Regions from separate parts of the Thermodesulfovibrio autotrophicus genome, predicted to be linked through region 1. Evidence: riboswitches for the same ligand, from Rfam matches in the RefSeq annotation. Region 1 holds a riboswitch; the other holds the start of a gene.
What was found. A riboswitch is a leader RNA that binds a small molecule or an ion and turns the genes downstream of it on or off. The one in region 1 is predicted to bind cobalamin.

Region 1 (12,197 bases):
CATGCCAATACAGTGAGAGTAAGAAAAACTACTTAACAGATGCTATAAAATGTTCAATTTTTAAGGATGGAGCAATTTTTGACACTTTTTCAAGAATCAGTTTCTTTTCTTCTTCATTTTTTGCTTCTTTAAATTTTTCTCTGAGTTTTCTTAATTTTTCTCTGCGAAGTCTTCTTTTTTTCAGTTCTCTGTCAACAAGTCTTTTTGACATAACTTACTCCTGTTTTAGAAATTTAGATGATCAATGAGTCTGCTGATTATCAGATATCCTCCACAGGGTGTCTGGCTTTTGTTGACGAAGAAGTCACATCCATCTTCTCTGAAATCGCATTTATCGCAGACGAAGGATAAACCCTGAGCTGGCACTGCCTCATTATTTAGATGAAATATCTCAATAATTCCATCTAACTCACGGGACGTAATGTATTGCTTGAGATAAAAGTATCCTCCGCATAGTTCACTCTCTTTGCCGGGTTTGTAGTAGTTGCAGAATTTCTTACAGATCAAAGAAGTATAAACTTCTTCTTTCACTTTGTAACCTCACTAAGCCAGTTTAAGTAGCTTTCAGAGCCTTTTTTAATTTTTAATCCTATAATCTCAGGCACTGTATAGGAATGAAGTGATTTTACTGTTTTTTCAAGCTCTTCAAAAAGGTCAGAGCGTGTTTTAACTATCATTAAAACTTCTTGCTCATCTTCAATTTTGTCCTGCCAGGAATAAATGGAACGAATATCCTTTATGATATTTACGCAACCTGCCAGTTTTTCTTCAACAAGAGTTTTTGCTATCTTTACTGCTTCCTCTTCCTTAGATGCGGTTATGAAAACCACCATGTAATCCATAATTTAATTATACCTGAAAATGCCGATAAAGAAAAAGCTTTTTTCCCAGAATTTGCTATTAGGACTAAGCTGGATTGAGCAACAGCAGGGTTGGTAACAATTCCAGAGGAGCGAAGCAAAAAGAGGAAATTTCTCGCGGAGTTTACCCTGAGCGTAGCCGAAGGGCTCGGAATGACACTTCATTTTTGTCATTGCGAGCCCGACAGAGTCGGGCGTGGCAATCTCCTACGCTATCCGAGTCTGTCATTGCGAGTATCTTTTTCTTTATCCAGCACTTCTTTTTTTGTCATTCCGAGCCTGCCCATACTTTGTCATTCCGAGCGAAGCGAGGAATCTCCTTTGTTTTTTTCTGTATTGAAAGACTCAGAGATTCCTCGGGTGGGATGCCACCCTCGGAATGACAATGAAAATGGCATTGAGCCCCTCGGAATGACAAAGGAAAAAGTGTTCGGAATGACAATCTTTGTTGGCAAATTCAGGAAGCATGAATCTGTAAATATCTTCTTTCCCTGAATTCTTCTTTCTTCCCGTCATTCCAATTATCCACAGGTCTAAGGTAACCAACAACACGAGAGTAAACCTCTGTAGCTTTGCCGCACTTTGGACAGCTTTTGTGTTCTCCTTCAATGTATCCACACTCATTGCAAATACTGAATGTGGGGGTAATACTTATGTATGGAAGCTTATATTTTTCAAAGACTGCTTTTATAAAGTTTTTGATTTTCCCCGGTTCTGGTTGCTCTCCCAGAAACAGATGAATAACTGTCCCACCTGTGTATTTACTCTGAAGTTCGTCCTGATGGTCAAGCAAATAGGTTATTGATTCAGTGAAATTAACAGGCAGCCACGTGGAGTTCGTGTAGTAGGGATGGTCTTTGCCCTGCGTAAAAATATCGGGATACTTCTGTTTGTCAATTCTGGCAAGCCTGTAGCTTGTCCCTTCCGCAGGTGTTGCCTCAAGATTGTAAAGATTGCCTGTCTCTTTTTGATATTCCATGAGTTTTTCTCTCATGAAATCCATTACCTTCAAAGCAAAGGCTTTGCCTTCCTCTGTCCATATTCCTTTAGAGCTTAGCCACCTTGCATTTGCTATTGCCTCGTTCATCCCAATTATGCCTATTGTTGAGAAGTGATTACTCCAGTATGCACCTGTGCGTTCTTTTATTGAACTGAGATAATGTTTTGAGTAGGGATAAAGCCCTGCTTCTGTAAATCTTTCAAGCACTTTACGTTTAATCTCAAGGGATGTTTTTGCAATATCCATAAGTCTTGTCAGATAAGCAAAGAACTCTTCCTCTGACCTGCTTACATATCCAATTCTTGGCAAATTCAATGTAACAACTCCTATGCTTCCAGTTAATGGATTTGAACCAAAAAGTCCACCACCACGTGTGTGTAGCTCTTTTGTCTCAAGCCTGAGCCTGCAACACATTGAGCGAGCATCTTCAGGTTTCAGGTCAGAGTTTACGTAGTTGGCAAAGTATGGAATTCCATATTTTGCCGTTGCTTCCATGATTAACTCAAGGGTAGGGCTACTCCAGTCAAACTCTTTTGTTATGTTGATCGTGGGTATGGGAAATGTAAAAACCCTGCCCTTTGCATCTCCTTCTGTGAGAACCTCAAAAAGTGCTCTGTTGAACATATCCATCTCTTTCTGAAACTCACCGTAGGTGTATTGCTGAGGTTTTCCTCCAATAATAACAGCCTGAGATTTAAGATGTTCAGGCACTCTGAGATCAAGGGTGATGTTACTGAAAGGCGTTTGAAACCCCACCCTTGTAGGCACATTCAGATTAAAAACCCACTCTTGCACAGCCTGCTTTACCTGTTTGTAGTTGAGTTCGTCGTATGCAATGAATGGTGCAAGAAGGGTATCCACATTGCTAAATGCCTGAGCTCCTGCAGCTTCTCCTTGAAGGGTAAAAAGAAAGTTTACAATCTGACCAAGTGCACTTCTTAGATGTTTTGCAGGTTTTGACTCAACTTTTCCTGCTACTCCACCAAATCCACGAATTAACAAATCCATTAAATCCCAGCCAACACAATAAGGTGCAAGCACATTCAGGTCATGAATATGCAAATCTCCATTTATGTGAGCTTGTCTTACCTCTGGTGGATAAATCTTATGAAGCCAGTAGCTTTTGCTTATCTCACTTGATATGTAGTTGTTTAATCCCTGAAGGCTAAAGCTCATGTTTGAGTTTTCTCTTACTCGCCAGTCAACTTTGCTTAGATAGCTGTCAATCAGCTCAAGCCCACCCTGACGGGCAATCTCACGCATCCTGGCATGCTGATCTCTGTAAATAATGTAAGCTTTTGCAGTTTTACGATATGGACTACTTAGGAGTATCTCTTCGACGACGTCCTGAATCTCTTCAACGTGAGGGTCACGACCGCGAATTAACTCCTCTGCAAGAAGTAAAACCTTAATGGTTAGCCTTCTTGCAGTCTCGTAGTCAAACTCTCCTGTTGCCTTGCCCGCTTTAGCTATGGCTATGGTGATTTTTTCAGGATCAAAGGGGACAACGCGACCGTCACGCTTTATTACGTTTTTAAACATTTTAAGCCTCCTTACGCATTATCTCTGCAACTTTAACCATGTTTTTAAGTGAGGGAATGGTTTCTTGCCAGGCTCTTGTTTTAAGTCCGCAGTCAGGGTTTATCCAGAAAAGTCTTTTATCAATAAGCTTTACTGCCCGCTTAACAATTTCAATCATCTCCTCAGTAGAGGGAACTCTTGGAGAGTGAATATCATACACTCCAACTCCAATGCCTCTGTCATACTTAAATTTTTCAAAGGCTTTTAGAATCTCTCCTTTGCTTCTTGATGCTTCAATTGATATCACATCAGCATCCATTGCATAGATTTTATCAATTATATCATTAAACTCAGAGTAGCACATATGGGTGTGAATCTGGGTTTCAGCTTTTACAGAAGAAGTAACAATTTTAAAGCTTTTTATAGCCCAGTCAAAGTATTCATCAACCTTTGCTTTTTTAAGAGGCATTCCCTCTCTGAAAGCAGGCTCATCAATCTGAACGATTTTTATACCAGCTTTTTCAAGCTCTACTACTTCTTCCTTGAGAGCAAGAGCAATCTGATAGGCAACTTCTTTTTTTGAAACATTCTTTCTCGGATAGGACCACTGAAGTATTGTAACAGGTCCAGTAAGAATTCCTTTCACCGGCTTTTCAGTGAGAGACTGGGCATAAAGTGTTTCTTTAAGAGTCAGGGGGGATTCTCTCCATACATCGCCATAAATTATTGGTGGTCTTACACATCTTGAGCCATATGACTGAACCCATCCATTTTTTGTTATGGCAAATCCCTGAAGACGCTCTGCAAAGAACTCAACCATATCTGTTCTTTCAAACTCTCCATGAACTAAAACATCAAGCCCGATCTCCTGCTGAATCTCAATTGCCTTTTTTATCTCATCTTTGATAAAGGATTCATACTCCTCAAGAGAGATTCTACCTGCTTTGTAATCTGCCCTTGCTTTCCTTATCTCAGGAGTTTGAGGAAAGCTTCCTATTGTGGTAGTTGGGAAGACAGGGAGTTTGAGAATTTCCATCTGTTTTTCATATCGCTCACTGAAAGAGGGTTTTCTGCACAGAGCATTTTCATCAATCTGAGAGATCTTTTTCTTAACTTCAGGATTAGTGAATTTCATGGATAAATTCTGCTCTGAAGGAGCCTTCCCTTCATTTATTGCTGTTTTAAGCACTGCAAGCTCATCAAGCCTTTCATTGGCAAAGCTTAACAGGCAGAGGATTTCTTCAGGCAAGGATTCATTTTTTACAGTCACTGGAAGATGCATGAGAGGGCAGGAGTTGGAAAGAATTATATTTTCCGTAAACTTTGTTAAAGTCTCAATAATTTTTAAAGCTTCTTTAAAGTCTGTTTTCCAAGGGTCTCTTCCTGAGACAACTCCTGCAATTAATGTTTTATCCTTCGGAAATCCGAATTTTGAGATGTTCTCAAGATTCTCCTTGCCGTCAACAAAATCAAATCCAATGCCATGAACTGGCAGTTCATAAACTATCTTTTCATACTGTGATAGAGATTCATAGTAAGTTTGAACATAGAGTTTTATTTTGCTAAGCCCGGAAGTGATTTTTCTGTAACAATCTATGATTGCCTGAGTATCATTATTGTCTAAATCAATAACCATTGCGGGCTCATCAATCTGGACCTCCTCAACATCAGATTCTTCAAGCTCTTTAAGAACTCCCATGTAAACAGAAGCTATTCTGTCAAGAAAATAGGCATAGTCCTTTAGTTTTGCACAGTAAAGATAGGTAAAGGGACCAACTATCACAGGCTTAGTTTTAAGATTAAGATTATTCTTCAGAAGTTCATACTCTTTTAATGCTTTGTTTTCTATGAGTTCAAACTCTGTGCCATATTCAATTTCAGGGACAATGTAGTGATAGTTTGTGTTAAACCACTTTGTCATCTCTGAAGCAGGAGCATCTGCTGAGCCCCTTGCTATTGCAAAGTATCTTTCCAGGGGGTCTTCAATTTTTCTGAATCTTTCAGGAATAACATTAAACATGACTGAAAGGTCAAGGATAAAGTCATAAAGGGAAAAATCATTGGATGGAATAATATCAACCTCATACTGAGCAATGGTCTTTGCATTGTAGATGATTAATTTTTCAGCCTCATCAATGAGCTTCCTCTGAGAGATTTTTCCACTCCAGTATTGCTCTAAGGCTTTTTTAAGCTCCCTTTGAGGACCAATCTTGGGATAGCCAAAGACAGTTGTTTTAACGGTCATTTAATTCCTCCCGCGAGGTATTCTAAAAGCCAAAGGCTTTCAGGCTGGATAGGTCTTCCGGCTTTGGGCTAATGCCTACTTGCCCGCCTTCCCAGAGATTTCTCTCCAGTGGCTTAAATGGGCTTTCGTTCCCAACACGGCTGCGGGGCAGCGGGGGATTCTCACCCCTCTTCCCTTACATCCAGCAATTTTGAAAATACCTTAATCGGATTTTTTTTGTCAAATGAAAAGAGATCGGGTGGTTTTTTGATTACCACCCGATTTACTGATTTTATTCAGATAGATATTTTGTGGGAGCTTCTTTCATAAATGTTTCTTCTGTTTCTTTAATAAGAGGGGTTCTACCTCTCAATATGCTTATCCACACTCTTACTGAGTCTGCCACAATCAGTATGACCATTACAATCATTACTGCAGAGAGCACAGCAAGCAGGTAATTATTTTTTGGTAGATAATTATTCACGATATTTTGATAACCAGCTACAATGGTGGTAACAAGTAAAAATACCATTGGAACCATTGTTACCCATATGTATTTTGCCTTACCCATTCTCAAAAGTAAAGTTGTCACTATTGCCAGTGCCATTCCACCAAGAAGCTGATTATTCACACCAAAGAGAGGCCATATTGTTGAGATTGTTCCTGTATAAAGAAGGTATCCCCAGCAAAATGTAAATATCGCACTCGTTCCAATTACACCGGGCCACCATTTATAGTCTCTGAGTTTTGGATAAACTGCTCCGCCAATTTCCTGCATAAGATATCTTCCAACTCTTGTACCAGCATCAATTAGAGTTAGAATAAACAGAGCTTCAAACATGATGGCAAAATGATACCAGTAACTCATTAAATGTCTTAATCCACCAATTCTTGAGAAAATATCAGCCATTCCAACTGCTAAGGATACTGCTCCACCAGGGCGACCTGCAAGTTCTTCACCTACCAAAGCAGAAAGAAATGGAAGGTCCTGAACCTGCATGCCAAGTTTCTGAAATGCTGCTGGTGGACTGTTTATGGCAAAGTAGTCTGCTGTAGGAAGCACTGTTGCTGCTATTAATGCCATTAGAGCAACAAAGCTCTCTGTGAGCATTGCACCATAACCAATTACTCTTATATCCTTTTCATTTGCCACCATCTTTGGTGTTGTTCCAGATGATACGAGGGAGTGAAAACCAGAAATCGCACCGCAGGCAATTGTAATGAACATAAAGGGCCAGACTTTACCTGGAATGACAGGTCCTCCACCAGAGATAAACTGTGTTGCAGCAGGCATTTGAATTAATGGATTAACAAGAATTACGCCAATAGCAAGCAAAAACATCGTGCCGAATTTCATGTATGAACTTAGATAATCTCTTGGAACAAGTAGTAACCAGACAGGCAAAACAGCAGCAAAAAATCCATAAACTGGGATTAATACGGAAAGCTCTTTTTTACTGAATGTAAAATAGGGTGCAAGAGCAGATTCCTTAATTACAGGACCAAGAACAACAGCAAGAATAATGAGTGCAACACCAATAATACTTCCTTCAACAATCTTTCCAGGTCTTAGCCACTTAAGATAAGCTCCTATAAAAAGAGCAATTGGAATTGTTACTCCTACAGTAAAAGCACCCCATGGACTGTTAAAAAGTGCATTAACAACAGCAATTGAAGCACCAGCAAGAACGATAATTAATAAAAACAGGGTTGCCACAAGAACAAGCCAGTAAGATACAGGTCCTATCTGAGCTTTAGCAACCTCTGCAAGAGATTTTCCGTTATGCCTTACAGATGCAAAGAGAACAACCATGTCATGAACAGCACCTGCGAGAACTCCTCCAATTAAAATCCATAAGAATCCTGGCAGATAGCCAAACTGTGCTGCCAGAACAGGTCCAATTAAAGGACCAGCACCAGCTATTGCTGCAAAATGATGTCCGAAAATAAGCCACTTATTCGTCGGGACATAGTCTCTTCCATCGTTAAGCCTTACTGCAGGAGTCTGACGATTTGGATCAAGAGCAAGAACCTTTGCAGCAATAAAGGCACTGTAAAACCTGTAGGCAAGCACAAAAACGCATGCTGCTATGATTACAAGCACCAACGCATGCATAAAGCCACACCTCCTTTTTTGTTTTTATGAAATCATTCTATAAGGAAATGAATCTATGAACAATGAAAAATTTATGAATGGAAGAAAACTTTATATGAATGGAAAAAATGGAAGTTAAATGGAAATTAACTGCTACACTTTATTCCGAGAACTTCTTTAAGTTCCTTAACAATTGATTTACTTACAGGGATTTGATTTTTTTTACCTTCAATAACAAGCCAGTAAGTGCCTTTAAACCATGGCAGGACCGCCTCAATCCTCTTTAAATTTACAATGTAACTTTTATGAACCCGCATGAATCCTTCATCCTTAAGTCTTGCTTCAAGTTCTGTAAGAGTGCCATCAAAATAGTATTCATCTTTTACTGTAATAACTTTTACCCCTCCTTCGCTTGCTTCGCAGTACAAAATATCCATAAATGGAACAAAACTTATAACACCTGCTCTTTGCTGGACAGGAAGTTTTTTAAAAATCTTTTTCTTCTCAAGAAATTGAGAAAGTCTTCCTACAGCCTCATTCCATTCAGCCTGATTGCTTTTAAGATTTTCTATTCTCATGATTGTTTTAGCAATTCTTTTCTCTTCAAAGGGTTTAAGGATGTAATCAACTGCTCCGAGCTCAAAAGCTTCAACTGCATAGTCATCATAGGCTGTTGCAAAAACAATAAGAGGTGGATTACTAAACTTCGCAAGCTGTGTTGCCACTTCAATTCCTGACATATCAGGCATTTCAATATCAAGAAAGACTACATCAGGTCTGAATTTTGAATATAGAGAGATACAATCCTTTGCATTACCAGCCTGTCCTATTATCCTGCAGGAATCAAACTGGGAAAGGATGTAAATCAACTCTTCCCTTGCATAGGGTTCGTCATCAACTACTATAGCTGAAAACAACATCTTTTAAAGCGTATTTTTTAGGAATTTTAAATGTAACCTCTGTGCCAATGCCTGGAAAGCTTTGTATGTTAAGAGTGCTTTCTTCTCCATAAAATCTTTTCAATCTTTCATTAACAAGATATAAGCCCAGTCCAGAGCCTTTTTCTGACAATCTCTGAAGAGAATTACTTATTCCCACGCCATTGTCTTCAACAGAAATTACAACGCTATCATCATTGTCAAGAATTCTTATTAAAATCTCACCGCCTTCAATTTTTGGCTTTAATCCGTGTTTTACAGCATTTTCCACCAGTGGCTGAATTGTAAATGGAGGCACAGGTATGTCAAGGTCTACTGTTGGCTCTATATAGTAATTGACAATGAGCTTATCTCTGTAACGAGCCTGCTCTATGGAAAGGTAAGCTTCCACATAGGAAAGCTCTTCTCTTAATGGTATTTCCTTTTCTTTTTTCAAGCTGTATCTTAAAAATGTTGCTAAATTGAGAAGAAGATCTTTTGCCTTTGCAGGTTCAATTCTTATAAGAGAAATTATCGTGTTCAGGGCATTGAAGATAAAATGGGGATGAATCTGTGCTTGAAGAGATTTTAATTCTGCCTCTGTTTTAAGTCTTGCAAGCGTTTCAAGTTCAACTATTTCAAGCTGCGTTGAAAATATGTGGGCAAGTCCTCTTGCCACCTCAAGATTAACAGAAGTAATGCTGTTTTCCCTTTCATGATAAAGTTTAAGAGTACCTATCACTTCCTGTCTTCTTTTCAGAGGAACAATTACAGCAGAGCTTAATCTGCACTTGGGATTGCTACAGCCAATTTCCTCTTTTTTATTGGCAATCTGAATTTCTCCTGTTTTAATTGCATTCAGTGTTGCTTTTGTAAGTAAAGGATGACCTGCAAGGTGATGATCACTTCCTGTGCCAACATGGGCAAGAATTTTTTTCCTATCAGTTATCGCCACTGCTGCTACGCCCAGAGTATCAAGTATAATTTCAGCAATTTTGCCTGCTGAATTTTCATTAAGTCCCTGCCTTAGATGGGGAAGTATGAGATTGGTAATATTTAATGTAGCTTTTGCCTGCATGGCAGCTACTCTTTCCTGATGCTCCACTGCAGACTTTATTATAAGCATGAATATAGCCACACCTATGGAATTAACAGTAATCATTGGAATTGCAATAATTTTGACAAGTTCTACTGCTTCTGAAAAAGGTTTTGCAAAGGTAAGAATAATAAGCATCTGAATAATTTCTCCGGCAAATCCTGCCAGCCATGCCACATGCCATGGAATTAATCCCTTCCTCCAGTACCTGTAAACAACACCTCCGAGAAACCCTTCAACGACTGCTGACAATCCACATGAAAAAGCTGTAAATCCGCCAACAAAGTATCTGTGAACACCTGCAATAAGTCCTGCTGCTGCTCCTACTAATGGACCACCAAGAAGACCTCCCACCATAACACCAACAACTCTTGAATTAGCAAGTGCTCCGTGAATCTCAACTGCTCCAAATGTCCCCAGTATTCCAAGCCCTCCTGAGACAAATGTGAGAATTAATTTATCCTTAGTTGAAGGTTTTCTTGAAAGAACTCTCCCCAGAGCAGGCATTCTTGAAAGGATAAAAGCTACTGTTGCTATAATACCAAGCCTTTGAGACAGTATCAGAGTTAATTCAAGAATATCCATTTTTTAAAGTATAAAATAAAATTAAAAATATTGGCTACTGCTTCACTCACTGTATTTTTTCATTAAATTTGAACCTATCACAAAAAAAATAACACAGTAAAAAATAATAACACACAGAGAGACTGCTCCATCCATGTCAATAAAAGTTTTTCTTATTAAAATATTCGTATGTGTCAGGGGCATTATGTAGATTACTGGCTTAAAAATCATTGGGATTCTTTCAACTGAGAAAAATGTTCCACTGAAAAAAGCCATTGGCATTATGAAAAAGTTTGAGTATGTGGCAGTGTCTTCATGGGATTTTGTTATCATTCCTGTTATAACACCAAGACAGGCAAACATAAAGCAATTGAGTAGCAGGGTTAAAACAAAAATCAGATTTATGGAAAATTTTGAAGGCACCACAAAGCCAACAGCAATTATAAGAAGAGATGCAAAAACTCCCTTTACCATTCCAGCAAGAACCTCTCCTATCATTATGGAAAAAGGCTTTATGGGTGACTGAATATAAACCTGAAATGTCTTGAAATAGAGTCTGCTTAGGTTAAGAGAGCTTGCAACCCATGAGTAAGAGTTATTCATTGAACTCATTGCTACAAGACCGGGCAGTAAAAATGTTAAATAATCAGTTCCTTCAGAGAGTTTTACTGTTCTTCCAAGTCCAAGCCCAAATGTAATAAGATAAATAATCGGTGCCATCATGGCTGAGAAAATGTATCCAAGTCTCAGAAGCTTTCGCTTGAACTGAAGCATCTCTTTAATGAAAACAGGATACCAGCCTGTCATTGCCTTTCCTTAATTCTCTCTCCTGTAAGCTTTACAAAAACATCTTCAAGATTGGACTTTCTTATCATTACCCCATCACTTCTCTGTTTTGCAATCTCATATGCCTGTTCTCTACTGTGGCAAATCTCGCTTATCAGTCTTCCCTCCTTATCAGTAAACTCAACCACATACTCACCAACATCTTTCTTAAGCTCTGAAGGGCTGCCAAGAGCAATCAACTTTCCATGGGATAGAATACCCACCCTGTCACAGAGTGCCTCAGCTTCTTCAATGTAGTGGGTTGTAAGAAGCACTGTTCTGCCTTCAGACTTTATCTTTCTTATGATCTGCCAGAGTTGTCTTCTTATGTGGGGGTCAAGACCTATTGATGGCTCATCAAGAAATAAAACCTTGGGATTAGCCAGCAATGCCCTTGCAAGAAGTGTTCTTCGCTGAAGCCCTCCTGAAAGGGTTGATACAACAGAGTGCTTTTTCTCTGTAAGCTCCATGGCTTTAAGAATCTCATCAATCTTTGTTTTAAGCTCTTTTACCCTGTGTAGCATTCCATAGATAAGAAGGTTTTCATAAACAGTAAGCTCCCTCTCAAGATTGTTTTCCTGAGGCACAACTCCTATGATTTTTTTTATTTCAAATGGATTTTTTACAACATCAATTCCGTCAATAAAACATTCTCCTTTATCCGGCTTTGTAAGGGTTGTGAGTATTTTTACAGTGGTTGTCTTGCCAGCTCCATTTGGACCAAGAAGTCCGAAAATCTCACCTTTCTTTATTTCAAAACTAAGAGACTGAAGCGCCTTTAAATTTCCATAACTTTTTGAGACGCTTTCAAGTTTAATCATACGGCATCGTGAAGTTTGGTTACTCTTGGTGGTCTTCCTTTTGTCTCACAGCATTCTGTAAGATGGGCATCACTTACCCTAAGAAGCGTTCCTGTCTTTGAACCATACCTGAAAATTGTTATTCCCTTGAGTCCTTTTTTATAGGCAAGAATAAATATTTTTCCAATTTCTTCCTTTTTTGTCCTCTGAGGAAGATTAATGGTTTTTGATACTGCATTGTCTGTGTATTTCTGAAATACTGCCTGCATCTCAATGTGTTCCTGAGGAGTGATTT
Region 2 (12,197 bases), 700 kb from region 1:
CTTGCCTATTTTGAGTGTCTCCATGAAGTAAAACTCATTGCAGACTTAATTTATGAAGGTGGCATATCAACAATGCGTTATTCAATAAGTAATACTGCCCAGTATGGAGACTTAACCCGTGGACCAAGGATTATCAACGAATCTGTAAAAGCTGAAATGAAAAAAATTCTTGAAGAAATCCAGAATGGCAGTTTTGCTAAAGAATGGATCCTTGAATGCAAAGTTGGTAAACCCACATTCAATGCTCTTACTAAGAAGGGAGAGGAACATCCTATTGAAAAGGTTGGAGAAAAATTAAGAGCAATGATGCCATGGCTTAAAACTTCAAAGCTTGTGGATAAATCAAAAGCATGATCAGGAAAGAAGTAATACCCTATGTTGCTGGGGGATTATTCTTAAGCTCCTTTTTTTACCTTTTATGGTTAGAACCTCTGGCAATTGCGTGTCTTGTCATCTGTTTATTTTTTCTTTATTTTTTCCGTGATCCTGAAAGAAATCCACCAGCAGACCCTGACTGTGTAGTTTCTCCTGCTGATGGCAAGGTAATAGAGATAAGACAGAGCAGTGAAAGTTTCTGTCCTAATGGTTACGCAGAAATCAGCATATTCATGTCACCCCTTGATGTTCATGTTAACAGAGCGCCCTTTGACGGGGTTGTAAAGGAAATAATTTATACGCCCGGGAAGTTTTTCTCAGCCTTTAAAGAGAAGGCTTACAGAGAGAATGAAAACATAAAAATAAAACTTGAGACTTCCTATGGAGATATAGTCGTAAGGCAGGTTGCGGGTTCTATTGCACGAAGGGCGGTATGCTGGGTAAAAGAAGGAGAAAGCCTTAAAAAAGGAGAAAGATTTGGCATGATAAAGTTCAGTTCCAGAGTTGATGTCTGTCTTCCATCTTCTTTTAAAATTCAAGTGAAAGTGGGAGATAAAGTTAAAGCTGGACAGACAATAATTGCATTGTTACAGTAATGGTAAAAGCAAAAAAGAAAATAAGAGATCCGGATAAAAAACCCAGAAAAGGCGTTTACATTCTTCCAAATGCACTTACACTTTGCGGTATGTTTTTTGGCTTTTATGCAATAATAACAGCAATAAATGGAAAGTTTATTCATTCTGCGTGGGCAATAATTCTTGCAAATATATTTGACGGACTTGATGGATGGGTTGCAAGACTTACAAGAACAACCACACGATTCGGTGTTGAGCTTGATTCTCTTTCAGACCTCGTTGCTTTCGGCGTTGCTCCTGCAATTCTTATATACAAATGGGCACTTTTTGATTTTGGAAGAGTGGGATTTGCAATAGCTTTTTTGTTTGCTGCCTGCGGAGCTTTAAGGCTTGCAAGATTTAATATTCAAGTTGGAGGCACAAAATCATTTAAAGGTCTACCAATACCGGGCGCTGCTACAATGCTTGCTGCTACAGTTATTTTCTGTCAGGAAATACTAAACTTTACTCCCCAAAAAAATTTAATTTTTCCTGTGCTTACATTTATTTTGTCTTTTATGATGGTTAGCAATCTTAAATTCCATGGACTGAAAGAGGTTGACTTTAAGGAAAAAAAGCCATTTTGGATACTTCTGTTTTTTATTCTTTTGATTTTCTTCATCGTAATCCATCCGCCTTTTGCCGTATTCATACTTGCAAGCCTTTATGTTATTTCAGGTATAATTGAAAATATAATAATTTTAATTAAAAAAGGAAGACAAAATGCTTTGCATTTTTCTGAGGGCATAAGCCCGAAAGAATCAAAATTTGAGGTGCAGAATGAGAAGGATAAAAATATTTGACACAACACTTAGAGACGGAGAGCAATCTCCTGGTGCATCAATGAATGTGGATGAAAAAATACAGGTGGCAAAACAGCTTAAAAAACTCGGTGTTGACATAATAGAAGCAGGATTTCCCATTGCATCACCAGGAGATTTTGAGGCAGTAAACAGAATTTCAAAGGAAGTAAAAGGAGTGGTTGTTGCTGGATTATGTAGAGCCCGTGATGAAGACATTGAAAGAGCAGCTGAGGCACTGAAACCGGCAGAACAAAAAAGAATTCATACATTTATTGCCACATCAGATATACATTTAAAATATAAACTACGAATGAACAGAGAGCAGGTTATTGAAGCAGCTGTGAAAGCTGTTAAAAAAGCAAGGCAGTATACTGATGATGTTGAGTTTTCAGCTGAGGATGCAACCCGTTCAGACTGGGAGTATCTCTGTAAAGTTACTGAAGAAGTAATAAAAGCAGGCGCTACAACTGTAAACATTCCAGATACAGTGGGGTACACAATTCCGCAGGAGTATGGAGAGCTCATTGAGTATCTTTTGAACAACGTGCCTAACATAGATAAAGCCACAATAAGTGTTCACTGTCATAATGATCTTGGACTTGCGGTGGCAAACTCTCTCACTGCAATTCTTAAGGGCGCAGGACAGGTAGAATGCACAATTAATGGAATTGGTGAGAGAGCTGGAAATGCAGCTTTGGAGGAGATTGTTATGGCACTTAAAGTAAGAAACGACTTCTTTAAAGCTGACACAGGAATCGTTACTCAGGAAATTTACAGAACAAGCAGGCTTATAAGCAAGATTACAGGAATGGTTGTTCAGCCCAATAAAGCAATTGTTGGAGCAAACGCCTTTGCCCATGAAGCAGGAATTCATCAGGACGGAGTTCTCAAGGAAAGAACAACCTATGAGATCATGAGACCTGAAGACATAGGAATTCCCAGCTCAAAAATAGTGCTTGGTAAACACTCTGGAAGACATGCATTCAAGAAAAGACTTGAAGAACTTGGCTTTAGCCTTACAGAAGAAGAGATAAACAGAGCCTTTGAAAGATTTAAAAGGCTTGCAGATCAGAAGAAATATATCTTTAATGAAGACATTGAGGCACTTGTTTCCGATGAAGTTTTAAGAATAGCAGAGGTTTATCAACTTATAGACCTTGAGGTGGCAAGCGGAACAAAGAAAAAACCGACAGCTACAGTAAAAATGAAGATAAACGGAGAGGAAAAAGAAATTACTATCTCAGGTGATGGACCTGTTGATGCGGTTTACAAAGCTATAACTGAACTTACAGGTTCAAAGGCTGAACTCAATAAATTTGAGATTAAGGCAATAACAGGTGGAACAGATGCTCTTGGAGAAGTAACAGTTATTCTTGAAGAAGGTGGACATACTGTAAGAGGACATGGCTCTGATACAGATATAATTGTTGCCTCTGCAAAAGCCTACATCAATGCTCTGAATAAACTTGCTTTAAAGAATCTGAAGGCTTAAGACGAATTGATAAGCTGACCTTCCAGTGGTGCCGTGAACTAAAGCCCATTCGCGGGCTTTTTTCATTAATTCATCATGGGGCATAGTTATTCCATCTTTAGTTGCATAATAGTTAACTATTTCAAGGTATTGCTCTTCTGAAAATCTATAAAATCCAATTCTCAAGCCAAATCTCTCAATTAAAGATGCCCGCTCCTGCAGGCTATCCTCTGGGAAAAGCTCATTGTCAGAGTGAGAAAAAGAAGGCATAAGATTTCTTCTGTTTGAAGTGGCATAAATAACAGAATTTTCGGGAATTTCTTCAATTCCACCATCCATAATAATTTTTAAGTCTCTAAACTCCTGCTCATCTTCATTAAAAGATAGGTCATCAATGAAAATAATAAACCTGAAATTAGGATTTTCATAAATCATGTCATAAAGATATGGAATGGTGATAATATCATTTTTTAGTACCTGAATCATTCTTAAAGGTGTTTCTTTAAAGTAATTAAGTAAACTCTTTATCAGTGTAGTTTTACCTGTTCCTCTTTCACCCCATAAAAGAACATTATTTACTCTTTTGCCTTCAATAAAAACCTTAGTGTTTGCAATAAGCAACTGTTTCTGTTTTTCAATTCCGTAAAGTTCATTAATGTTTTGTTTTGGAATCCTTATAATAGGCTTTAGCTGTCTGGCTTTTCCATTCCATGCGAATGCCTGATAATTGTCAAACATAAATTTTATTATAACTTAAGATTTTATTAGAATCAAAGACTTTTCATGTTCTATAAGCCACTGTTTTGCCTCTACTCCAAGGCTATAGCCTCCTATGGTTCCGTCAGATCTTATCACTCTATGACAGGGAATAACAATCGGTAAAGGATTTCGCTTTAAAGCCTGTCCAACAGCTCTTGGCGACGTATTAAGCTTTTTAGCAATCCAGTTGTATGTAGTAGTATGAGCATATGGTATTTTACAGGTTAAGTCAAGAACTGCTCTATCAAACTCAGATACATTCTGGATGTTTACAGGATAATTAAACTCTGAGAGTTTTCCTTCAAAATACGCATTCAGCTGTTCAACAAAATTCAAGGCAATTTCTGGAATGCATGTTTTTTCAAAATTTGTTAAAGATATTTTCGTTAATGCTAATGAATTATCAAATAAAATTTCAAGAAAACCAACAGGAGTTTTTACGCAGGCAGAATACATTTTTATTATGATAGCATACATAAACCAATTAAAGTTGACCTTTTAGCTTATTTTTTTGTATTCTAAATTTGTGGGCCGTTAGCTCAGCTGGTAGAGCAGCTGACTCTTAATCAGCGGGTCGCAGGTTCGAATCCTGCACGGCTCATTGATTTTTATTCACCGCATATAGCCTTAAGCAGCTTTTTCCTCTATATCTTTTAAAACTTGACCAGCACTACCGTAAAATACTATTTCTGCTATCCAGTCCCAGTCTGTTTCTGCCTTATTTATGAAGATAAGCTTTGCACCTCTTTTATGGGCAATTCTCGGGATCGAAGCAGCAGGTTCAACCTGAAGAGATGTTCCTATCACGAGCATGAGGTCGCATTGATTGGCGATCTGCTGTGCCATAACGAGTTCTTTTTCAGGCATTGGTTCTCCGAAAAATACAACTGTTGGCTTTATTATGCCGCCACAGTCGTAACATCTTAAATCAAGCTGTTCCTCAAGCATTTTCAATACTTCATCCATTTTATAAAGTTTTTCACAGTCAAGACAGATTGCACCTCTTTGATTCCCGTGAAGTTCAATGACGCTCTTACTGCCAGCCATCTGATGAAGTCCATCAATGTTCTGCGTTATGACATGTTTAATAAATCCCTTTTTTTCAAGCTCTGCAAGGGCAATATGTGCATTATTTGGCTTTGCATTCGTGAGATGATGAATGAGTTGTTTTTTCATTCTCCAGAATTCTTCTCTTGCTTGCCTGTCATAAATAAATTCCTGATATGTTACAATTCTAAATCTCTGCCATAGTCCACCGGAACTTCGGAAATCAGGTATTCCAGATTCTGTAGAAATTCCTGCTCCAGTGAAAGCTACAGCATAGGTGGAGTTTTTAATAAGTTGTGAAGCCTTTTTAATTTTTTCCTGATAGGTTAAATTCATAGTTCTTTAAAAGATATCAAAAAGATTGGGTTATGTCAAGATATTTGACCAGTTTTAGATAAATCTTGTATACTTTCTTGGCTGGACTAAGGGAAGAGGGGTGAGAATCCCCCGCTGCCCCGCAGCCGTGTTGGGAACGAAAGCCCATTAAGCCACTGGAGAGAAATCTCCGGGAAGGCGGGCAAGTAGGAGTCTGAGCCCAAAGCCGGAAGACCTGTCCAGCTGGAGGCTCCTTGAGCTTCCAACTCCTCGAGGGAGGGATTTGCCATGATTTTCCTTTTTTTTCTTTGTTTTTTCTTACTTTTCTATCAGCCAATCTTGGCAGCTGAAACTCAGCTTGATGAAATCGTTGTAACAGCTACGAGGATTGAAGAGCCTAAAAAGGATGTTCCTTACTCTGTTCAGGTTATAACACAGGAGGAGATTAAAAATTCTACGGCAAAAAATGCTGGAGACTTAATTACAGAATCAGCAATTGGTCATATTCATAAATATCCGGGATTATTAACAAGCAAAATCGGATTAAGAGGATTCTGGACAGACCTTTTTGATGACCTTAAAAGCAGAGTTCTCGTTCTTATAAATGGAAATCGTGCAGGAACAGTAAATCTTGCAACAATACCAATTGATGATATAGAAAGAATTGAGATAGTTAAAGGACCTGCATCAGTTCTTTATGGTTCTTCGGCAATGGGAGGTGTAATTAACATAATCACAAAGCAGGGTAAAGAAGAAGGCATACATGGTTCAGCTGGTATAGAGTCTGGTTCATGGCAGTTCTGGAAAACAAAGGCTGAATTAAATGGTAAGAAAGGAGATTTTGATTTTTATCTCTCTGGAAGCCGTTCTGCAATTGATGACTACTCAGCAAAAAATTATGGGAAAATAGAAAACACTGGCTACAATGATGAATCTTTATCAGCCCGCTTAGGATACAGCTTTTTTGATAAACAACATATATCTTTTGGATTTCAGCATTGGAAAGGATGGAAGATCGGCTCACCTGGAGCAAGATACTCACCAGACCCTGATGATTACAAGGACATTGAAAGAAACAGATTTGATTTAGAGTATAAAACAGAAACCTTAAAAGCTGGATACTACTTTACAAGGGATACAAGAGAAGATTATGAAGGTTCTATAGCAGGGGCTTGGGAAACACCGAATGATATTACCTTAAAAAAGACTACCACACAGGGAGCAAGCATTCAAAAGATATTCTCAATAGATGACCACAGAGTAATAATTGGAGGGCAGTGGGACAGAATAGAGATTAAAAGCTCAAGAAACAAAGGTGCTCCTTACAATCCCAACTCAGAGTATGACAGCTACGGAGTGTTTACTGAAGGTAGATTAAGCTTTTTTAATAAAAAACTTTTTCTTAATGCAGGAGTTCGTTATGACTACTTTGAAAATGAAATACTGCCAACAGAGGGTATTAACAGTTTAAAGCCAAGAAAAGAAAGTCTTGACCATGTAACCATCAGAGGAGGCATTTTATACAAAATCATAGAGAATTTATCAATAAAAGCCAATGCTGGCACTGCTTTTAGAGCACCTGCACCCGATGAGCTCGCAGCTGACTATGTTTCTTCATGGGGAACTCATTATTTAGGTAATCCTAATTTAAAACCAGAAAAAAGTAGGTCCTATGATGTGGGAGTCTCTTATGCAAAGGATTTCCTCAATACAGAGCTTACATTTTTTAATTCAGAGTTCAGGGATAAAATCCTAAGCTATTATGACAGCATTCTTAATGCTCAAACATTTAAAAATGTTTCAGGAGCAACAATTCAGGGTATAGAAGGAAGTATTTCATACGATATTGGATTAAGTAGCGGACTAAGTCTGTCACTTAAGCCTTTTGTTAACTTTACATACCATACGAGATACTCAACTAAAGATGAATCGGAGATTCAAAAATATGGGAAAACTCTTCAATACACACCAAAATGCATAGCTTCGTTTGGAATAATGGCTGGGAAGGATAAATGGGATTTACGATTAATCGCCAACTACAATGCAGATGAGAAGGTTGTTGATTGGAATCCTTCATCTAAAAATTATGGAAAAGTCGTTGATAAAAGCGATTTTACTGTGGTAAATCTTAAAGGTTCATACAGACCAGTAAAAAATCTTGAGTTTACACTGTCTGTGGAAAATCTCTTTGACAGAGCATATGAGTATGTTCAGTATTATCCAATGCCAAGAAGAACAATTACTGGAGGAGTGAGATGGCTATTTTAAGAGCCTTTGTTTCATGGAGCGGAGGAAAGGATAGCTCATTAGCCTGCCACAGGGCAATGAAAAATGGTATTGATGTGGTCTATCTCGTTAATATGCTTTCAGAGCAGGGAGATTTTTCCCGCTCTCACGGACTAAGCTCTCAGCTAATTAAAGCTCAGGCAGAAGCTATCGGCATCCCAGTTATTCAAAGAAAAACAACATGGGAAAGCTATGAAGAGGAGTTTAAAAAAACTCTTTTGCAATTAAAAAAACAGGGAATTGATGCAGGAGTATTTGGTGATATTGACCTTGAGGAGCACAGAGAATGGGTTGAAAGGGTATGTGGTAAGACAGGGATAAAGGCGATTCTGCCATTGTGGAATGAAGAGAGGGAAAAGCTTCTTAAAGAGTTTATAAAATCTGGTTTTAAAGCAATAGTCTGCTCAACAAACTCCTCTTTTCTTGGTAGTGAATGGCTTGGAAGGGAAATTGATTTTGATTTCATTAAAAATTTAAAAGCCTTAGAAAATGTTGATCTGTGCGGTGAAAAAGGAGAGTATCATACATTTGTTTATGACGGACCGATTTTTAAGTCACCTATAAGATTTTCGTTTGGAAAAAAGATAAGGAAAGACAAAAATCTTTTTCTTGAGATATGGAGATGTTAAATCTTGAAGTTCAACCATTAAAAAAAGAGTTTATTCAGATTGCATGGGAAAGGCTTAACAATCTTACAAAACCACCGGGAAGCCTTGGAAGGCTTGAGGAGATTGCAGCAAAGCTTGTTGCTATTTATGAAAATCCGATGCCTGAGATAAAGAAAAAGGCTGTGCTTGTTTTTGCCTCTGATCATGGAGTTACAGAGGAAGGTGTCTCTGCCTATCCAAAGGAAGTTACTGCCCAGATGGTCTTTAACTTTTTAAGAGGTGGAGCAGGTATAAATGTTTTGGCAAGACATGCAGGAGCAGATGTTGTGGTTGTTGATGTGGGCGTGGATTACGATTTTGGAAAGATTGATGGATTAGTATCAAAAAAAGTTGTAAAGGGAGCTGGAAATATTGCAAAAGGAATGGCAATGACTCGCAGTGATGCAATAAAATGTATAGAAATCGGCATAGAACTTGTAAAAGAGTATCACCAAAAAGGTTATAATCTCTTTGCTACTGGAGAGATGGGAATTGGCAATACAACACCTTCTTCTGCAGTTGTAAGCGTTCTTACAAATTCACCGGTTGAGGAAGTTACTGGCAAGGGAACAGGCATAGATGAAGAAACCTTCAAGAGAAAAGTTGAAGTAATTAAAAGAGCAATAAAGATAAACAAACCTGATGCTTCAGACCCTTTTGATGTTTTATCAAAGATTGGAGGGCCTGAGATAGGAGCAATAGCAGGAGTTGTCCTTTGCTGTGCCCATTTAAGGCTTCCAGTTATAGTTGATGGATTTATCTCAACAGCAGGAGCTTTGATTGCTTACTGTATAAATCCATCTGTGAAAGATTACATTTTTGCCTCACACAACTCTGTTGAAAGGGGGCATAAAAAAGCACTTGACTTTATTGGACTTAAGCCTTTAGTTGATTTAAACCTGAGGCTTGGTGAAGGAACTGGTGCAGCAGTTGCCATGACAGTTATTGAAGCAGGGCTAAAAATTTATAGAGAGATGGCAACTTTTGATGAGGCAGGTGTAAGTAAAAGTGATAAATAGATTTCTCATTGCTCTTTCATTTTTAACTGTTTTACCTTTAAAAGCAGAGAAAATTAATGAAAAAAATATTGCAGGCTCAGTTATTTTTTTCCCTTTTGTGGGACTTTTAGAGGGAGCGGTTTCTGTTTTATTGATTAAAGGATTAAACTATATATTCTCGTCTGCTGTTATCTCAATTATTTTACTTTTATTTTTATTTTCACTGAGAGGAATATTTCACATTGACGGAGTTTCAGACACCTTTGATGCTCTCTTTTACAGAGAAACAGGTCAGAAAGAAAAGGACATACAGAGAAGACTTGAAATAATGAAGGATAGCACAGTTGGTGTTGCAGGAGTTGTGGTATCAGTATTTGATATTCTTTGCAGATTTGTTTTTTTTAAAGAACTTATTGAGATAAATCAATTCATGACACTTATTTTTATCTTTACATTTTCAAGGTGGTCAGTAATTCCGTTAATGTATTATGGAAAACCTGCAAAAAACACAGGTCTTGGAGCTATATTTATTGGAAAAATCAATAAAGGTCAGTTTATTCTATCTTCATCCTTGCCTTCGTTTTTACTGATTTACTTTACATTAAAAATTTTTATTTTTTTGCCTCTGGTTGTATTTATACTTTGCATACTTCTAATAATTCTAAAAAAATTCTTTCAAACTAAGTTCAACGGAATAACAGGAGACCATCTTGGAGCTACTGTTGAGATAACAGAGATTGTTTTTATTCTTTGCTTTTTGTTGTCTGTGAGATGGCTAAGTTATTGATGATACAGGGAACATCTTCAAATTGTGGGAAAAGCCTGATTGTTACAGCTTTATGTAGAATTGCAAGGCTAAGAGGTATAAAAGTTGCACCATTTAAAGCCCAGAACATGAGTTTACAGAGTTTTGTTACAGAGGACGGAGGAGAGATAGGAGTTGCTCAGGCAATTCAGGCAGAGGCATCTGGTATTACTCCTTCAGTTCATATGAATCCTGTATTACTTAAACCAGCTGGTGAACAGGGTATTCAGGTTGTTGTTCATGGTAAGCTTTATAAGACTTTGAAATCAGATGATTTTTACTGGGGAAAGAAGAATCTGTGGGAAGCTGTAAAGAAATCACTTGATTATTTATGCAGGGAATACGAATTCTTAGTGATTGAAGGTGCTGGAAGTCCTGCTGAGATAAACCTTCTTGAGAACGACATTGTTAATATGGCTGTTGCAGATTATCTTAAAGCACCTGTTATTATTGTGGGAGATATTGACAGAGGTGGAGTTTTTGCCTCAATTTATGGAACTGTAAAGCTTCTTGAAGAATATGACAAACTTATTAAAGGTTTTATAATTAACAAATTCAGAGGTTACATAGATATTCTTTTACCAGGAATAAAAAAGCTTGAAGAGATGATAAAAAAGCCCTGTCTTGGTGTGCTTCCATATATGGATGAAACCGGAATAGCAGAGGAAGACGGAGTTTCAGCGAGGCTATCAAACTCTTTTTCCTTTAATTCAGATGATGCAGTAAAGATAGTTATTTTAAGACTACGATACATATCAAACTTCAGTGATTTTGAGCCATTGAGATTTGAGCCAGATGTAGAGTTAGTTTATTCATTAAGAAAAGAAGACCTGTTTAATGCTGATGTAGTAATCATTCCCGGCTCAAAGAAAACCTTTGAGGATTTAAAGCTTCTTAGAGAGCTAAAGATTGATGAAACATTGAGGGAGCTTGCAAAAAATAAAGTTGAAATAATCGGAATATGCGGTGGATTTCAGATGCTCGGTGAAAAACTGGAGGACCCTTATATGGTTGAAACTCCTGTCAAGGAGTTTGATGGCTTAGGTATGGTGCCTGTTAAAACAGTGTTTTATCCTGAGAAAATAACCACTCAGGTTGAAGGCTATCTATGTTCTGAGCCTTCAGTGAGAGTTACAGGTTATGAAATTCATAAAGGAGTGAGTTATGGAGAGTTAAATCTCTTCAAAATAAAGAGAAGAGTAACAGATGAGACACTGTTTGATGGATTTTGCTCTGAGAATGTCTGGGGAACATATATTCACGGAGCATTTGAAAGTGATGCCTTAAGAAGATGGCTAATAAACAGACAAAGAACTAAAAAGGGATTAACCCCAATTAATTATACCTTTTCATGGAGAAAGCTTAAAGAATCTTTTTTAGATAGCCTTGCAGAAACAATGGAAAAACATCTTGATATGGATAAAATATGGAAAATATCAGGACTATGAAGATACTTTATGTTGAAAGCTGGACAGTAGCTCTGGCATTTTTAATTGATTTTTTAATCGGAGACCCTAAAAGATACCATCCTGTTGTAGCAATTGGCAAACTCATTAAAAAAACTGAAGAATTTTTAAGAGATATGAAACTCACAGGCAGATTTGGAGGCTTTTTGCTTTTTTTATCAGTAACATTCATTGTTTTCTTATTTTCAATTATTTTTGTTTATTTTTTAGATATTTTAAGCAAACTTTCGCATATTACGTGGCTATTTTCATTTATTTTTCTTGCCATATTCAGCAGTCTCTTTATTGCTTTAAGAGGTCTAATTAATGAAGCTAAGGGGGTAAATAAGCTTTTAGATGAAGGAAATTTAGTTCAGGCAAGGCTTTCACTGAAAGCTCTTGTTGGAAGGGATACAGGGAATCTTTCAGAAGAAAAGATAAGAATAGCAATTATTGAAAGCCTATCTGAAAATCTCTCTGATGCGGTCATTGCTCCATTGTTTTATTTTTTCATTGGTGGTTTTCCTTTTTTAGTTTTATATAAAACTGTGAACACTCTTGACTCAATGGTAGGTTATAAAAATGAAAGATACATAGATTTTGGATGGTTTTCAGCAAAGATGGATGATGTT

Region 2: linked by a shared signal. The riboswitch ahead of V4D30_RS01945 (TonB-dependent receptor) and the one ahead of metE (5-methyltetrahydropteroyltriglutamate--homocysteine S-methyltransferase) in region 1 are both predicted to bind cobalamin.

Annotation. Positions count from the first base shown of each region.
Region 1 covers NZ_CP144373.1:1,044,612-1,056,808, reverse strand. Annotated here, with positions in the region: gene hisD (histidinol dehydrogenase) at 1-36, shown strand, start outside; gene V4D30_RS05465 (DUF6800 family protein) at 29-211, opposite strand; gene V4D30_RS05460 (hypothetical protein) at 226-531, opposite strand; gene cutA (divalent-cation tolerance protein CutA) at 528-842, opposite strand; gene V4D30_RS05450 (ribonucleoside triphosphate reductase) at 1,318-3,402, opposite strand; gene metE (5-methyltetrahydropteroyltriglutamate--homocysteine S-methyltransferase) at 3,404-5,626, opposite strand; cobalamin riboswitch at 5,656-5,845, opposite strand; gene V4D30_RS05440 (carbon starvation protein A) at 5,898-7,721, opposite strand; gene V4D30_RS05435 (LytTR family DNA-binding domain-containing protein) at 7,847-8,620, opposite strand; gene V4D30_RS05430 (sensor histidine kinase) at 8,595-10,298, opposite strand; gene V4D30_RS05425 (ABC transporter permease) at 10,341-11,084, opposite strand; gene V4D30_RS05420 (ATP-binding cassette domain-containing protein) at 11,081-11,923, opposite strand; gene V4D30_RS05415 (adenosylcobalamin-dependent ribonucleoside-diphosphate reductase) at 11,920-12,197, opposite strand, start outside.
Region 2 covers NZ_CP144373.1:343,850-356,046, forward strand. Annotated here, with positions in the region: gene ilvC (ketol-acid reductoisomerase) at 1-354, shown strand, start outside; gene V4D30_RS01910 (phosphatidylserine decarboxylase family protein) at 351-971, shown strand; gene pssA (CDP-diacylglycerol--serine O-phosphatidyltransferase) at 971-1,792, shown strand; gene V4D30_RS01920 (2-isopropylmalate synthase) at 1,770-3,284, shown strand; gene V4D30_RS01925 (DUF815 domain-containing protein) at 3,264-4,001, opposite strand; gene V4D30_RS01930 (methylated-DNA--[protein]-cysteine S-methyltransferase) at 4,017-4,499, opposite strand; tRNA gene V4D30_RS01935 (tRNA-Lys) at 4,551-4,623, shown strand; gene V4D30_RS01940 (NAD-dependent deacylase) at 4,650-5,405, opposite strand; cobalamin riboswitch at 5,445-5,642, shown strand; gene V4D30_RS01945 (TonB-dependent receptor) at 5,673-7,652, shown strand; gene V4D30_RS01950 (diphthine--ammonia ligase) at 7,640-8,299, shown strand; gene cobT (nicotinate-nucleotide--dimethylbenzimidazole phosphoribosyltransferase) at 8,293-9,336, shown strand; gene cobS (adenosylcobinamide-GDP ribazoletransferase) at 9,326-10,102, shown strand; gene V4D30_RS01965 (cobyric acid synthase) at 10,087-11,568, shown strand; gene cbiB (adenosylcobinamide-phosphate synthase CbiB) at 11,565-12,197, shown strand, end outside.